Antarctobacter heliothermus: one gene and its partner. The main gene of each other region encodes a partner of the protein of the gene in region 2 in a complex. Links are inferred from orthologs where the notes say so. Each region holds a gene or a part of one and is shown on either strand. Other genes may lie near its edges. The genes, in order: carA and carB.

Region 1 (3,037 bases), 2.6 Mb from region 2 along the record:
GCGCGCGCGGCTTGGTCGTGACGTCCCCGGGCGGGACGGTGATGGTGCGCATCCACGGCGGCAGATCGGTCCGGGCGAGGGTTTCGCGCGTCAGCCTGTCCTCGGCCTCTAGCACCAGAACCACGTCCAGCAGCGCCTTGGGATAGGTCAGCCGGGACAGCCGCGCAACAAGGGTGCGGGCGATGTCCTGTTCATGAAACAGCGGCACAAGGATCGACACCAGTGGCGGGTTTTCCGGCAGACGGGCGGGCGCGGCGGCGGTCTGCCGGGGCAGGGCGGCCAGCGCGACAAGTTTCATCAGTTGCGACAGGACAAGAGAGCCTAGCGCCAGCACCAGCGCGGTGGCGAACAGCAGTTGCGGCGCAAGCAGCAACAGCAAGAGACAAATCGCGGCGGCGGCAAAGGCAAAGAGCCGCCCGCGCGGCGTTGTCCGGTTCAGATCGCGGCAACTGTCCGCTGCGGGCACCCATGTTTCCGCCGCCTGTGCCAGCCGCGTCCCGGCGCGGGCCGAAATCAGGTGGTGAATGTCCGCCTCCAGCGCCAGCGCCATGACAACCGGGCCAGTGTCGAGCGGCAATAGATGCAGCAGCGCGGGAAAGTCATCCGGGCGCGCGGTGGCCAGCAACAGCGTGTCGCCCACCCGCATCCACGGCAACACCCCGTGTTGCAGGCAAAATTCCGGCGGCAGCAGGTCCATGACGGCGGGGTCGGGGGGCGTGTCGCCGCGTTTCAGCACCATTGCGCCGAAGTGCAGCGCCTGCGCCTCCAGCACATCCTCGCGTGAGGCGATGGCCTCTGCCACCACCACCTGCGGCACGGGTTGGCCGATGCGCGACGCCTCTGCCATGGCGCCCAGCATGTGAGAGGGGGCAACACGTCCGTCATCCATCAGGATATGGCTGATGGGTTGGCCGCGACGGGCCTTTGCCTGCGCCAGATTGGCGGCGGCGAGATGGAGGCGTTGCTCCGTCATACCTCTGTCCGAAAAATACGGTTAACAGGAGGTTTGCACGGTGTTGGTAAACGAAGTCTTAACCGCGCTGTGGAGTTTGGCCGCTTTTGGCGACCAAACCCTTAACAGAGCGCAGAAATTTCGCAGATTTTCGTGTCAGGCCGCATCCATCGAGGCGGCGAAGCGTTCAAACAGGTAAAAGCTGTCTTGCGGACCCGGGCTTGCCTCTGGGTGGTGTTGCACGCTGAACACCGGACGATCCGCCATGCGGATGCCGCAGTTGGAGCCGTCAAACAGCGACACATGGGTTTCCAGAACCCCCTCTGGCAGGGTTTGGCTGTCCACCGCAAAGCCGTGGTTCATCGAGGTGATTTCGACCTTGCCGGTGCCGACCTCCTTGACGGGGTGGTTCGCGCCGTGGTGGCCGTGGTTCATCTTGATGGTTTTGGCGCCCAGTGCCAGCGCCAGCATCTGGTGGCCAAGGCAGATGCCGAATACCGGCAGATTTGCCTCTGACAACAGCCGTTTGATCATCGGCACTGCATAGGCGCCGGTGGCGGCGGGGTCGCCGGGACCGTTCGACAGAAAGATGCCGTCTGGCTGGTGGGCCATGACCTCATCATAGGTGGCGGTGGCGGGCAGCACGGTGACCTCACAGCCCGCCGAGGCAAGGCAGCGCAGGATATTGCGCTTTGCGCCATAGTCCACGGCGACGACCTTGTGGCGGGCCTGTTCCTGCCGCTGATAGCCTTCGGGCCAAGCCCAACGCATTTCATCCCAGCGATAGCTTTGTGCGCAAGTGACATCCAGCGCGAGGTCCAGCCCCTCCAGCCCCGGAAAACCGCGCGCGGCCTTGACCAGCGCATCGGTGTCGAAATTGCCGTCGGGGTTATGGGCCAGCGCCACATGCGGTGCGCCCAGCTGGCGGATGGCACGGGTCAGGCGGCGGGTGTCGACGCCGCCGATGGCGATGCGGCCGCGCGCGGCCAGCCAATCGCCCAGTTCCTGCGCGGCGCGCCAGTTGGAGCTTTGCGTCGGCATCCATTTCACAACCATCCCCGCGGCGACCGGGTCGGCGGTTTCATCGTCCTCCGGGTTGACCCCGGTGTTGCCGATGTGCGGAAAGGTAAAGGTGACGATCTGACCGGCATAGGAGGGGTCGGTCATGATCTCCTGATAGCCGGACATGGCGGTGTTGAAACACAGTTCCGCCGTGGTCTGGCCGGTGGCACCAAAGCCTGTCCCGTAGAACAGCGTGCCGTCGGCAAGGGCAAGGCAGGCGGTCGGGCGTGCAGAAGCAGCGGGCATGAGCAGATCCTCGATGGCGGCAAATTTGCCGGAACGTATTGCGCGGGGCTGCGCGGGTCAAGTGGTTGGGTAAAAACATAAATCGTTTGGTTTCAGTGGGTTGGCGGAAATTGCTGCACTTGCATCACCGCTAGGCATGATGTAGCCTGCCGCATTCGGAGACCAGAATTGGGGACGGGGCTCATGGAACTGCGCGAGAAGGTGAACGCGGCGGTGAAACAGGCGATGCGGGACAAGGCGCGTGATCGCCTGTCGACGCTACGGCTGATCAACGCTGCGATCAAGGACCGGGACATCGCCGTCCGGGCCGAAGGCAACGAACAGGGCGTCGATGACAGCGCCGTGCTGGCGATCCTTGGCAAAATGGTCAAGCAACGGCGCGAAAGCGCGAAAAGCTATGAAGAGGCGGGGCGGCTGGACCTTGCGGAGCGTGAAATGGCCGAGATCGAGGTGATCGAGGAATTCCTGCCGCGTGCGCTGACCGACAAGGAGGTCACGGCCGCGATAGATGCCGCGATGTCCGAAGTCGGCGCGGAATCGATCCGCGACATGGGGCGCGTCATGGGCGTGCTCAAGTCGAAATACACCGGCCAGATGGATTTCGGCACGGTGGGGCCCAAGGTCAAGGACCGGCTGTCGGCCTGATCGGCAGTCAGTATCGGCAGTCAATGATTTCACGGATGCGCCGTCCCCAAGGGGGCGGCGCATTGCGTTTTGCGGATCATCCCGTCGCTTCGGGCAGGTCCGGCAGCGTGTCCTCATCGGTGGCTTCGGGCA
Region 2 (4,112 bases):
CTCGCTTTGGACAATCCGTCAAGGATCGGCGCGCCTTCGCTGCGACGATGCCGGTCAGGTGCTCGCCCGGCGGGCTTCCGGCCCGTGTTCCGCGCTTGAGGCAGGTGCATCGTTGATAGGACAAATAGCAGTTGCTAGGCGCCAATTGGGGTTTCGCTACGCCCTGCTGCGTCGCACGAGGGTACCCAGCAAAACAAATGCAAACCCGACAAGAAGCGAGACAGTTCCTTTGTCTATCGCTTCCCCGGTGTTCTCTGCACTTCCAAGGTATTGACCAATCGCGTTCGTGTAAGCCTCGCCTTCAAACGAAGTCGCAACCCACACTGCCATGAGAACTCGAAGTCCTCCAACAACTATGGCGACCCAGCCAAAGATTTGAGCAATCCGACCCAAACGCCTCACCCCTGCAAGCTTTTCACCACCAACTCACCCTCTTCACGCTCTTTCATCGCCAAGGCCGCCGCATGGGCGCCCGCGGCGGTCGTGTAGTAGGGGATCTTGTCGTAGAGCGCGACAGAGCGGATTTCGCGGCTGTCGGCCACGGCGGCGGCGCCTTCGGTGGTGTTCATCACCAGTTGGATGCCGCCGTCCTTCATCAAGTCGACCACGTTGGGGCGGCCTTCGTAGACCTTTTTGACCAGTTCGCAGGCGATCCCGTGCGCCTCCAGGAAGGTCGCGGTGCCCTGAGTGGCCACGATGGTGAACCCAAGGTCCACAAGGACGCGCGCGGTTTCGGCGATCTGGGGGGTCTTGTCCTCATCCTTGATGGAGAAGAACACCGCGCCCTCTTGTGGCAGGATGGTGCCTGCGCCCATTTGCGCCTTGAGGAAGGCGCGCGGGAACGAGCGGTCCCAGCCCATGACCTCACCGGTGGAGCGCATTTCCGGGCCAAGGATCGTGTCGACACCGGGGAAGCGGGCGAAGGGCAGCACCGCCTCTTTGACAGAGAACCACGGCATGTTCGGATCGGCCAATGTCATCGGGTCGGCCATCGGCACATCGGTGTCGTAGTCGGTGTCTTCGGCATAGCCCGCGCGGAGGGGGAAGTTGGACAGCGGCTCACCCGCCATGATGCGGGCGGCGATGGAGGCGATGGCGCTGTCGGTCGCCTTGGCGACGAAAGGCACGGTGCGGCTGGCGCGGGGGTTGACCTCAATCAGGTAGATCTCATCCTCGCCGGCCTCATTGGGTTTGATGGCGAATTGGACGTTCATCAGGCCGACGACATTCAGGGCCTTGGCCAGCGCGTGGGTCTGTTTTTCGATCTCTTGCAGGATCGGTTTGCCCAGCGAATAGGGCGGCAGCGAGCAGGCGGAATCGCCCGAGTGAACGCCCGCCTCTTCGATGTGCTGCATGATGCCCGCGACGTGGACGTTCTGCCCGTCGCAGAGCGCGTCAACGTCCAGTTCGACCGCACCGGACAGGTAGCTGTCCAGCAGCACGGGGCTGTCGCCGGACACCACAACCGCCTCTGAGATGTAGCGGCGCAGGTGGTCCATATCGCGGACGATTTCCATCGCGCGGCCGCCCAGAACGTAAGAGGGGCGGATCACCAGCGGAAAGCCGATGTCCTCGGCGATGGCCAGCGCCTGTGCGTCGGTCGAGGCGATGCCGTTGCGCGGCTGTTTCAGGCCAAGTTGGTTGACCAGCGCCTGAAAGCGTTCGCGGTCTTCGGCAAGGTCGATGGCGTCGGGCGTGGTGCCAAGGATCGGGATGCCCTCTGCCTCTAGCGCGTTGGCGAGTTTCAGCGGGGTCTGGCCGCCGAACTGCACGATGACGCCGTGCAGGGTGCCATTTTCCAGCTCGACCCGCAGGATTTCCATGACGTGTTCAAAGGTCAGCGGCTCAAAGTACAACCGGTCCGAGGTGTCGTAGTCGGTCGACACGGTTTCCGGGTTGCAGTTGATCATGATGGTTTCATAGCCCGCGTCGGTCAGGGCAAAGCAGGCGTGGCAGCAGCAGTAATCGAATTCGATCCCCTGCCCGATGCGGTTGGGGCCACCACCGAGGATGACGACCTTTTTGCGGTCGCTAGGGCGCGCCTCACATTCCACCTCGCCCATCATGGGCTCTTCGTAGGTGGAGTACATGTAGGGGGTTTGCGCCTCAAACTCGGCCGCGCAGGTGTCGATGCGTTTGAAGACGGCGGTGACGCCCTGCGCGTGGCGGCGGCTGCGCACGTCTTTTTCGGCAAAGCCGGTCAGCTTGGCGAGGCGCGCATCGGTAAAGCCCATCATCTTGAGCGCGCGCATGCCGTCGGCATCCTGCGGCAGGCCGTTTGCGCGGATCTCGGCCTCGGCCTCGACGATCTCGCGGATGCGGGCAAGGAACCACGGGTCAAACATGGTGGTGCCGTGGATTTCGTCATCGGTCAGGCCGTGGCGCATGGCCTGCGCAATGGTGCGCATCCGGTCGGGGGTTTGCTGGCCGATGGCCTTGATGACGGCGGATTTGTCGGCGGGGATCGACCATGCGTCAACGCCAACACCGGGGATGTCGACCTCATCAAAGCCGGTCAGGCCGGATTCCATCGAGGCGAGCGCCTTTTGCAGCGATTCGTGGATGGTGCGGCCGATGGCCATCGCCTCACCCACGGATTTCATCGCGGTGGTCAGCAGCGGCTGTGCGCCGGGGAATTTTTCGAAGGCAAACTTGGGGATCTTGGTGACGACATAGTCGATGGTCGGCTCAAAGCTGGCTGGCGTGACCTTGGTGATGTCGTTGTCCAGCTCATCCAGCGTGTAGCCGATGGCCAGCTTGGCGGCGATCTTGGCGATGGGGAAACCGGTCGCCTTCGACGCCAGAGCGGAGGAGCGGCTGACACGCGGGTTCATCTCGATCACGACCATGCGGCCGTTTTCGGGGTTCACCGCCCACTGCACGTTCGAGCCGCCGGTTTCGACGCCGATCTCACGCAGCACGGCGATGGAGCCGTTGCGCATGATCTGGTATTCCTTGTCGGTCAGCGTCAGCGCCGGGGCAACGGTGATCGAATCGCCGGTGTGAACGCCCATCGGATCGACGTTTTCGATGGCGCAGACGATGATCGCGTTGTCCGCCTTGTCGCGGACGACCTCCATCTCGAACTCTTTCCAGCCCAGCAGCGACTCATCCACAAGGATCTGACCCACAGGAGAGGCATCCATGCCGGTGCGGCAGTAGTGGATGTAATCCTCGCGGTTATAGGCCACGCCGCCGCCGGTGCCGCCAAGGGTAAAGGCGGGGCGGATGATGGCGGGCAAGCCGACATATTCCAGCGTTTCCAGTGCGATCGACACGCCAGCATCCAGATCGAACTTGCCCTTGGCGTTCTTGGGCGCGGTGACGATGGTGGCCTTGGGGTTCTCAAGGCCGATGCGGTCCATCGCCTCGCGGAAGAGCTTGCGGTCCTCGGCCATCTCGATGGCCTCACGCTTGGCGCCGATCATCTCGACGCCGAATTTCTCCAGCACGCCCATTTCCTCAAGCGCGAGCGAGGTGTTCAGGCCCGTCTGTCCGCCCATTGTGGGCAGAAGCGCGTCGGGGCGTTCCTTTTCGATGATGCGCGCGACAACCTCGGGTGTGATCGGCTCGATATAGGTGGCATCGGCCAGACCGGGGTCTGTCATGATCGTGGCCGGGTTCGAGTTGACCAGAATGACCCGGTAGCCCTCTTCGCGCAGCGCCTTGCAGGCCTGAGCGCCGGAATAATCGAACTCGCAGGCCTGTCCGATAATGATGGGACCCGCTCCGATGATCATGATCGACTGGATATCGGTTCTCTTCGGCATCGGGCGCTCCATGCTCAGCCCCGGGAGACGGCAGCCCCGGAGGTGTCTATTCGCAAATTGTCGGCGTTATACGCGGCGCGCCTTCGAGCGCAAGCCTCGAACGGGGTGGTACGCCGCCACGTCGTGCCTATCTCTGGCAAGCGCGCAGAGCAAGGAGCCGCCGAGATGTCCATTGTGTCAGAAGACGGCGGCGGTGCGGCGCGCCGGGTCCGGCTGTGGATCGAGTTTGTCGGCCTGTTTGCCGTGATCCCGGCGGGGATCGCCGTGGGCGTGTCGCCCGACATGATGTTTCCGCTGCTGTTCGGCTTTAGCGCGCTGGGTCTGGTGCTGTTGCACCTGACA

The links.
Region 1: the proteins of carB (region 2) and carA are in contact, whole or in part, in a solved structure (PDB 1KEE), measured with the Escherichia coli proteins. The link is inferred for Antarctobacter heliothermus from one-to-one orthologs.

The regions. Positions count from the first base shown.
Region 1 is NZ_CP022540.1:4,114,986-4,118,022, reverse strand. The notes cover bases 185-2,987. They hold carA (glutamine-hydrolyzing carbamoyl-phosphate synthase small subunit), read right to left. Parts: upstream 2,261-2,987; coding sequence 1,109-2,260; downstream 185-1,108. Other genes in these bases: ANTHELSMS3_RS19545 (hypothetical protein), read right to left, coding at 2,982-2,987; ANTHELSMS3_RS19550 (GatB/YqeY domain-containing protein), read left to right, coding at 2,444-2,905; ANTHELSMS3_RS19560 (glycosyltransferase family 2 protein), read right to left, coding at 185-973. Also shown: more of ANTHELSMS3_RS19560, read right to left, coding at 1-184; more of ANTHELSMS3_RS19545, read right to left, coding at 2,988-3,037. UniProt on the Escherichia coli protein: Small subunit of the glutamine-dependent carbamoyl phosphate synthetase (CPSase).
Region 2 is NZ_CP022540.1:1,478,252-1,482,363, reverse strand. What follows is about bases 199-4,076. They hold carB (carbamoyl-phosphate synthase large subunit), read right to left. Parts: upstream 3,771-4,076; coding sequence 399-3,770; downstream 199-398. Other genes in these bases: ANTHELSMS3_RS06965 (CPBP family intramembrane glutamic endopeptidase), read left to right, coding at 3,936-4,076; ANTHELSMS3_RS06975 (DUF3592 domain-containing protein), read left to right, coding at 199-274. Also shown: more of ANTHELSMS3_RS06975, read left to right, coding at 1-198; more of ANTHELSMS3_RS06965, read left to right, coding at 4,077-4,112. UniProt on the Escherichia coli protein: Large subunit of the glutamine-dependent carbamoyl phosphate synthetase (CPSase).